2 regions of the Streptomyces sp. LX-29 genome follow, and region 2 is predicted to be linked to the other one. Evidence: riboswitches for the same ligand, from Rfam matches in the RefSeq annotation. Region 2 holds a riboswitch; the other holds the start of a gene.

Region 1 (4,247 bases), 2.2 Mb from region 2:
CTGGGCTTTCGCCCGGGAGCTGCTGCTCGACGGGCTCAGCGCACCCACCGGCGAGGGCGATGTCCATATCGCCCCCACCTCCCCCAAGGGCCTCTCCGACGTCTTCATCCGGCTCCAGGTGGGCGGCGAGCGGGCCCTGTTCCGCTCCGCCGCCGCCCCGCTGGTGGCGTTCCTGGACCGCACGGACCGGTTGGTGCCGTTCGGCGAGGAGCGCACCGCCATCGACCCGGTGGGCGACCTGGAGGCGGAGTTGGACCGCATCCTGGCGGAGGACCGCTACGCGGGCTGAGGTCCGCTGACGCGGCGGGGTCCGCTGACGCGGACGGAGGCGGACCGGGCCCGTGCGGCCCGATCCCTCGGCGGCGTGCCGCGCGGGCTCCTACCGCCCGCGAGGCTTCGCCCGCCGACGTCGGCCGCGGCCGCCCGCCCCGGCTCGGGACGCGCCGTCTCCGCCGCCCGCCCCGGCCCGTGCGGCCCCGCGCCCGGCGCCCGCCGGCCCGCGGTCGGCGGAGACCACCAGCGCGGCGAGCGCGGTGGTCACCGGCACCGACGCGACCAGCCCGATGCTGCCCACCAGCGTCCGTACGATCTCCTGGGCGACGAGCTCGCTGGTGGCCACCGTGCCGACGCTGCTGTCCGCGATCGAGAACAGCAACAACAGCGGCAGCGAGGCGCCCGCGTAGGCCAGCACCAGCGTGTTGACCACCGAAGCGATGTGATCCCGTCCGATCCGCATCGCGGATGCGTACAGTTTGCGCCAACCCGCCTCGGGGTCGGCGTCCTTGAGCTCCCACACCGCCGAGGTCTGGGTGACCGTCACGTCGTCCAGCACACCCAGCGAGCCGATGATGACGCCCGCCAGCAGCAGGCCCTGGAGCTCGATGTCCGGGTAGAGGCCGTGCACCAGGCCGGTCAGGTCGTCGGTGTCGCCGGTCAGCGCCGCCCACTCGATGAACACCGAGCCCAACACCCCGATCAGCAGCAGGGAGATGAGCGTCCCGACTACGGCCACCGAGGTGCGGGCCGTCAGTCCGTGACACAGATAGAGCGCGATGAGCATGATCGCGCTGCCGCCGACGATCGCCACCACCAGCGGGTTCGACCCCTGGAGGATGGCCGGCAGGATGAACATCGTCAGCACCGCGAAACTGATGGCCAGCGCCAGCAGCGCGAAGACGCCGCGCAGCCGTCCCACGGCCACCACGGCGAGCGCGAACAGCGCGGCGAGCACGGCCATCGGCACGGACCGGTCGATGTCGCTGACCGAGTACTGGAGGTTCTCGGGTGCCTTGGGCGCGTACGCCAGCTTCAACTCCTGGCCGGTGGAGTACTGCCGCGAGGCGTTCGGCTGCACGATCTCGGAGAACCTGCGGCCCTTGTCCTTGCCCGAGGTGACCTCGATCGTCGCTCGCTTGCAGAGGTCGTCCCTCTCGGCCGGGGGCTCCCCCTGCGCCGGCTGCCCCGGTTCGCCCGGCGGCGGCGCCTGCGGCTGCGCGTTGACGTCGGCGCACTTCACCTCCTCGACCTTCACCACCCGGCCGGAGACGGTCTGCTGGTCGAAGCCGAGGCCGGAGCGCTCGCCGCCCTTGCCCTCGGGCGCCCCGCCCGGCCACAGCACGACCAGGCCGACGACGACGGCGGCGGTGAAGGGGATGAGCACGGCGGCGATGATCTTGCGGAGGTGGGCCGAGACCGGGGTGGCGGGGCCATGGCCGTGACCATGGCCGTGCGCATGGCCGTGGCCGCCGCCGGATCCGGCGCCGGGGCCGCCGCCGTGGTCGCCGCCGGCTCCGGGGGCGGCGGGCGGTTCGCTGGACGGGGGGTGCGGTGGGGGCTGTGCTGAGGGGCTCACCGTTCGATCATCGCAAGGAAAGTCCATCCCCCTGTTCAGCACGCCGGAGCAACCGTTAGCGTTGGGGCACCTTTGCAATCGCGGGAGCTCGGAGCACCGGGCTGAGAGGGCGCTGACCTCCGTACGGATCGGACACGTACGGAAGCCGCTGCGTCGACCGCTGAACCTGTTACCGGGTAATGCCGGCGTAGGGAGTGGGTCTCATGACCATGCAGGATGCACGCACGCGCGCGATCGGCTGGCACAAGTCGTACATCGCGGGCTCGCGACCGGACCTGAAGGTCCCGGTCCGTCAGGTGCACCTCACCAATGGCCAGGACGTGACGCTGTACGACACCTCCGGCCCGTACACCGATCCCGACATCGAGACGGACGTCCGGCGCGGGCTGTCGCCGCTGCGGGAGAACTGGATCGTGGCGCGCGGCGACACCGAGGAGTACGCCGGCCGTCCACCGCGCCCCGAGGACGACGGGATCAAGCACACCTCGCCGCGCGGCGGGCTGCGCAACCTCGACGCGGTCTTTCCCGGCCGGCCCCGGCTGCCGCGCCGCGGCCGCGACGGGCAGCCGGTGACGCAGCTGGCCTACGCCCGCAGGGGCGAGATCACCCCGGAGATGGAGTACGTCGCGATCCGCGAGAACGTCTCCCCGGAGGTGGTGCGCGAGGAGATCGCCGCGGGCCGCGCGGTGCTCCCCGCCAACGTCAACCACCCGGAGATCGAGCCGATGATCATCGGCAAGCGGTTCCTGGTGAAGGTGAACGCCAACATCGGCAACTCCGCCGTCACCTCCTCCATCGAGGAGGAGGTGGAGAAGATGACCTGGGCCACCCGCTGGGGTGCCGACACGGTCATGGACCTCTCCACCGGCCGCAACATCCACACCACCCGCGAGTGGGTGCTGCGCAACTCCCCGGTCCCCATCGGCACCGTCCCGCTCTACCAGGCGCTGGAGAAGGTCGACGGCAAGGCCGAGGAGCTGACCTGGGAGGTCTACAAGGACACCGTCATCGAGCAGGCCGAGCAGGGCGTCGACTACATGACGGTCCACGCCGGCGTGCTGCTGCGGTACGTCCCCCTCACCGCCCGCCGCAAGACCGGCATCGTCTCCCGCGGCGGCTCGATCATGGCCGCCTGGTGCCTGGCGCACCACAGGGAGAACTTCCTCTACGAGAACTTCGAGGAGCTCTGCGAGATCCTCGCGGCCTACGACATCACCTACTCCCTCGGCGACGGGCTGCGTCCGGGCTCCATCGCCGACGCCAACGACGAGGCGCAGTTCGCCGAGCTCCGCACGCTGGGCGAGCTCAACCGGATCGCCAAGCGCCACCACGTGCAGACCATGATCGAGGGCCCGGGCCATGTCCCGATGCACAAGATCAAGGAGAACATCGACCTCCAGCAGGAGATCTGCGAGGAGGCGCCGTTCTACACCCTCGGCCCCCTCACCACCGACATCGCGCCCGCCTACGACCACATCACCTCCGGCATCGGCGCCGCGATGATCGCCTGGTGGGGCACCGCGATGCTCTGCTACGTGACGCCGAAGGAGCACCTGGGCCTGCCGGACCGGGACGACGTCAAGACCGGCGTCATCACCTACAAGATCGCCGCCCATGCGGCGGATCTGGCCAAGGGCCACCCGGGCGCCCAGGAGTGGGACGACGCCCTCTCCGACGCCCGCTTCGAGTTCCGCTGGGAGGACCAGTTCAATCTGGCCCTGGACCCGGACACCGCCCGCGAATTCCACGACGAGACCCTTCCGGCGGAGCCCGCGAAGACCGCGCACTTCTGTTCCATGTGCGGTCCCAAGTTCTGCTCCATGAAGATCTCGCAGGACATCCGGCGCCAGCACGGCGGGGAAATGGACGAGGCCGAGGCCGGAATGGCCGAGAAGTCCAAGGAGTTCGCCGCGTCCGGCAACCGGGTCTATCTCCCGATCGCCGACTGACGCGCGGAGTGGGCGGCCCGAAGTCGCCTTACAGGAAGGCGACTTCGGGTCCTTCCGTCATTCCGGTCCGTGCTCCGGGCCCCCGAAGTCGGGGCTGGTGAAGTCCGGACTGCTGAAGCGGGGACGGGTGGTGGGGCTGCCATCGCCGTCGGTGCTGAAGCCGGGACGGGAGTAGCCCAGGTGGGGGGTGCGGCCGGCGCCCTCCGCCGAGCGGGGAGGGTGCGGGGAGGCCGCCGCGGAAGGTGGGGACGCGGCGGCCTCCGTCAGGGCCTCGTGCAGGAACGGCAGCACGCCGCGCTCCAGCAGCGCCCGGCGCCAGGTCTCTCTGGCCCGCGCCACCTCCTCCGCCCGCTCCAGGGCCGCCGCGCCGCGGATCGCGCTGGCGCCGTTGCGCACCGCCGTGAGCAGCAGGCCGACCGCGGCGAGCAGGATGCCCGCCGCGGTGA
Region 2 (4,247 bases):
GGCGAACCAGGGACGCTCGGGCGCCAGCGCGGCCGTGTGGCGCACCAGGGAGAGGCCGGGGGCCGGGCGCCCCGGCTTGGTGGGGGTGGGCCAGCAGGGGCCGGTGCAGAAGTAGTCCACGCCGGGCTCGGCGATGGCGGCGGCCACCTCGGCCTCGGCATGCGTGGAGCGCCCGACGAGGACGGATTCACCGAGGATCGCGCGGGCCGCGGGGACCGGCAGATCGCCCTGGCCCAGGTGCAGCACGTCGGAGCCGATGGCGTGCGCCACGTCCGCGCGGTCGTTGACCGCGAGCAGCTTGCCGTGCCGGCGGCAGGCGTCCGCGAAGGCCGCGAGGTGGTCGAGCTCGGCGCCCGCCTCCATGCCCTTGTCGCGCAGCTGGATGATGTCGACCCCGCCGGTGAGCACCGCGTCCAGGAACTCCGGCAGGTCGCCCTGGCGGGTGCGGGCGTCGGTGCACAGGTACAGCCGGGCGTCCGCGAGCTGCCGGCGTGCGGTGGCGGCGTCGATGGCCATGGGTGCTTCCCCCGAGGTCGGCGGCGTACGGGCCGTCCGCGGCCCGTACGCCGTTGCGGTTCGCTGGATCAGACGGCGAGCGCCTGGGCGCGGCGCTTCACCTCCGTGCCGCGATTCTCGCGCAGCGCCTGCGCGGGGGTGCCGGGCAGGGTGTCATCGGCCGTGAACAGCCACTCGAGCATCTCCTCGTCGGTGAAGCCGTCGTCCCGCAGCAGCGTCAGGGTGCCCACCAGCCCCTTGACGACCTTCCCATCGCCGATGAAGTCGGCGGGGACCATCAGCACTCGGTTCTCCCCGCGGCGCACGGCGATCAGCTGGCCCTCCTTGATCAGCTGGCGGACGCGGGTCACCTCGACCCCGAGCCGCTCCGCGATCTCGGGGACGTTGAGCCAGGCGGGCACGAGAGCATCGATCTTGGTGTCAATCTCGGTCACGGGAACAAGCCTGCCATCTGGGACTGACACTCGGCGAACGCACCGCCTCCCGGGGAGTCACGGCGCGGCGCGGCGCGGGGGTCACAGGACCGCCGACTTCAGCGCCACGGAGGGATCCACCGCGGCGGTGCGGTCGATCGCCGCGCCGCTCTCGATGAGCTTGCGGCCCTGCGCCAGATCGCGCGGGCGCCCCACCGCCAGCAGAGCCACCAGCACGCCCTCCCGGAGCCAGAGCACCGTCCACGCGGCGCCGGAGGGGTCGCCGCGCCACAGCACCTCGTCGGCGCCGCCGTGGTCACCCGCGTACTGCACGAAGCGGCCGAACTGCTCGGACCAGAAGTACGGCACGGGGTCGTAGGCCAGACCGGCGAAGCGCGGCTGCTGGAAGCCGACCAGGTTGGCGGCGACCGTGCGCGGTCCCTGGAGGGCGTTGTCCCAGTGGTGCACCAGCAGCCGCCGCCCGTAGCGGGCGGAGGGGAACGAGGCGCAGTCGCCGACCGCGTAGACGTCCGGGGCGGAGGCGCGCAGCCGCTCGTCCGCCTTGACCGAGCCGTCCGCCGCCAGCTCCACGCCCGAGCCCTTCAGCCAGCCGGTGGCGGGGCGGGCGCCGATGCCGACGACCACCGCGTCGGCCCGCAGCCGCCGCCCGTCGGCCAGCCGCACCCCGCCCTCCTCGACCGCCGCCACGTGCGCGCCGGTGACCAGCTCGGCCCCGCTGTCCAGGTACCAGCCCGCCATGAAGACCGCGACCTCCGGCGGCAGCGCCCCGGCCAGCGGCAGCTCGGCGGCTTCGACGACGGTGACCGTGCACCCCGCCTCCCGCGCGGCGGTGGCGAACTCGGCGCCGATCCAGCCCGCGCCGACCACCACGATGTCGTGCCGGTTGGCCAGCACCGGGCGCAGCCGCTCGGCGTCGTCCAGGGTGCGCAGCAGGTGCACCCCGGGCAGGTCGGCGCTGCCCGGCAGGGCGATCGGTTCGGCGCCGGTGGCGATCACCAGGTGGTCGTAGTGGAGCGGACCGGTCACGGTGTCGACCCGGTGTTCCTCCGGGTGCACGCCGGTGACCTCGCGCCCCAGCTGGAGCTCGACGCCGAGCCCCGCGAAGTCCACGTCGTAGGCGGAGCCCTCGGCGGTCCCCAGCAGCACCGCCTTGGACAGCGGCGGCCGGTCGTACGGCGGGTGCGGCTCGGCGCCGATCAGCGTGATGGCGCCCGGCCAGCCCTCCTCACGCAGCGCCACGGCGGTCTGCACGCCGGCCATCCCGGCGCCCACGATCACCACTCGCTGCCCGCTCAGGGAGCCGGCTGCTCCGCTTCCGCTCCGCGCGCCGGCCTCGGGTCCGGTCTCCGGCGGAACGACCGGAGGCTTCTTCTCGTCCGTCCGCGCGCCAGGCCGGGCGCGCTCGCTCAGCTGCTCACTCACCTGATCACTGTAGGTCGCTTCGCGCGGGGCGCCGAAGCATTCCGCGCGGAGGCCGCGCCGGGACCGCCGGCGCGCCGTCGGCTCCCGCCGTCCGGGCTCGCCCTTCCGGCCCATTCGGACGGCGTACTAGGGTGGCGGGCCAAGAGCACTCGCGGGAGCCCGGACGCACCGGGCTGAGAGGGAGGCTGAGGCGGCCTCCGACCGTACGAACCTGATCCGGGTCATGCCGGCGAAGGGAGGGGCTGACAGCCCATGCACGCTACGGGCGAACCGTACGACGTCCTGGTCGTCGGGGGCGGAGTCATCGGTCTGGGAGTGGCCTGGCGGGCCGCCCAGCGGGGACTGCGCACCGCGGTGGCCGACCCGACCCCCGGCGGCGGCGCCGCCCAGGTGGCGGCCGGGATGCTCGCCGCCGTGTCGGAACTGCACTACGGCGAGGAGACACTGCTCGACCTCAACCTCGACTCCGCGCGGCGCTACCCGGCCTTCGCCGCCGAGCTGGCGGAGGTCGCCGGCCAGGACATCGGCTACCGCGCGTGCGGCACGCTCGCCGTCGCGCTCGACTCCGACGACCGCGCCCACCTGCGCGAGCTGCACGCGCTCCAGCAGCGCTGCGGGCTGGACTCGCAGTGGCTGTCGGGGCGCGAGTGCCGCCGGCTGGAGCCGATGCTGGCGCCGGGCGTCCGCGGCGGACTGCGCGTGGACGGCGACCACCAGGTCGACCCGCGGCGCCTGGCCGCGGCCCTGTCGACCGCCTGCGAGCGGGCCGGGGTGGTCTTCCACCGCTCCCGCGCGGAGCGCCTCACACTGCGCGGCGACCGCGCGGGAGGGGCCGAGCTGGCCGACGGCTCCCGGGTCGACGCCGACCAGACGGTGCTGGCGGCCGGCAGCCACAGCGGCCGCATCGGCGGCCTGCCCGCGGGCGTGCTGCCCCCGGTGCGCCCCGTGAAGGGGCAGATCCTGCGGCTGCGGGTGCCGGAGCCGTACGCCCCGTTCCTGTCCCGGACGGTGCGGGCGGTGGTGCGCGGCGGACAGGTCTATCTCGTCCCGCGCGAGAACGGCGAACTGGTCCTCGGCGCGACCACGGAGGAGCTGGGCTGGGACACCACCGTCACCGCGGGCGGCGTCTACGAACTGCTCCGCGACGCCCACGAGCTCATCCCCGGCATCACCGAACTCCCGCTCGTCGAGACCCGCGCGGGGCTGCGACCCGGCTCCCCCGACAACGCGCCGCTCCTGGGCCCCACCGCGCTGCCGGGCCTGCTCCTGGCCACCGGCCACCACCGCAACGGGGTGCTGCTCACCCCGGTCACCGGCGACATCCTGGCCGAGGTGCTGACCGGCGGAGAGCTCCCCGCGCGGGCCCGCCCCTTCTCGCCCGAGCGCTTCACGGGCGCCGCGCGGGCCGCGGTCCCCGAGGCCCCGGAGCCTTCGGGCAAGCCGGCGCCCGCCGTGCCGCCCGTAGCCCACGCCGCGCACCCCGCGCGGTCCACGACCACTCCCCCGCCCTCCCCCTCGGCACTCCAGGAGCAGCCCGCATGACCGCGTCCGCGAACGGCGACGCCATGTCCGTGTCCGTCAACGGCGAGCCGCGCGACCTGCCCGCCGGCCTCACCCTCGACCGGCTCGTCGCGACCCTCACCACCGCCGCCAGCGGCGTCGCCGCCGCCGTCAACGAGTCCGTGGTGCCCCGCAGCCAGTGGCCGCGGACGACACTCGGCCACGGCGACCGCGTCGAGGTCCTCACCGCTGTCCAGGGAGGCTGACCATGGCCGACGACCCGCTGCTCATCGCGGGCACCGCCTTCGCCTCCCGGCTGATCATGGGCACCGGCGGGGCGCCCAGCCTGGAGGTGCTGGAGCGCGCGCTGCTCGC

The links. A riboswitch is a leader RNA that binds a small molecule or an ion and turns the genes downstream of it on or off. The one in region 2 is predicted to bind thiamine pyrophosphate.
Region 1: another riboswitch for thiamine pyrophosphate. It lies ahead of thiC (phosphomethylpyrimidine synthase ThiC); the one in region 2 lies ahead of thiO (glycine oxidase ThiO).

Annotation. Positions count from the first base shown of each region.
Region 1 covers NZ_CP089746.1:3,780,720-3,784,966, reverse strand. Annotated here, with positions in the region: gene LRS74_RS16265 (SsgA family sporulation/cell division regulator) at 1-289, shown strand, start outside; gene LRS74_RS16260 (YibE/F family protein) at 380-1,879, opposite strand; TPP riboswitch at 1,923-2,063, shown strand; gene thiC (phosphomethylpyrimidine synthase ThiC) at 2,056-3,801, shown strand; gene LRS74_RS16250 (hypothetical protein) at 3,859-4,247, opposite strand, start outside.
Region 2 covers NZ_CP089746.1:6,023,407-6,027,653, reverse strand. Annotated here, with positions in the region: gene thiE (thiamine phosphate synthase) at 1-516, opposite strand, end outside; gene LRS74_RS25415 (Rv2175c family DNA-binding protein) at 585-950, opposite strand; gene LRS74_RS25410 (FAD-dependent oxidoreductase) at 1,032-2,210, opposite strand; TPP riboswitch at 2,514-2,627, shown strand; gene thiO (glycine oxidase ThiO) at 2,625-3,914, shown strand; gene thiS (sulfur carrier protein ThiS) at 3,911-4,138, shown strand; gene LRS74_RS25395 (thiazole synthase) at 4,141-4,247, shown strand, end outside.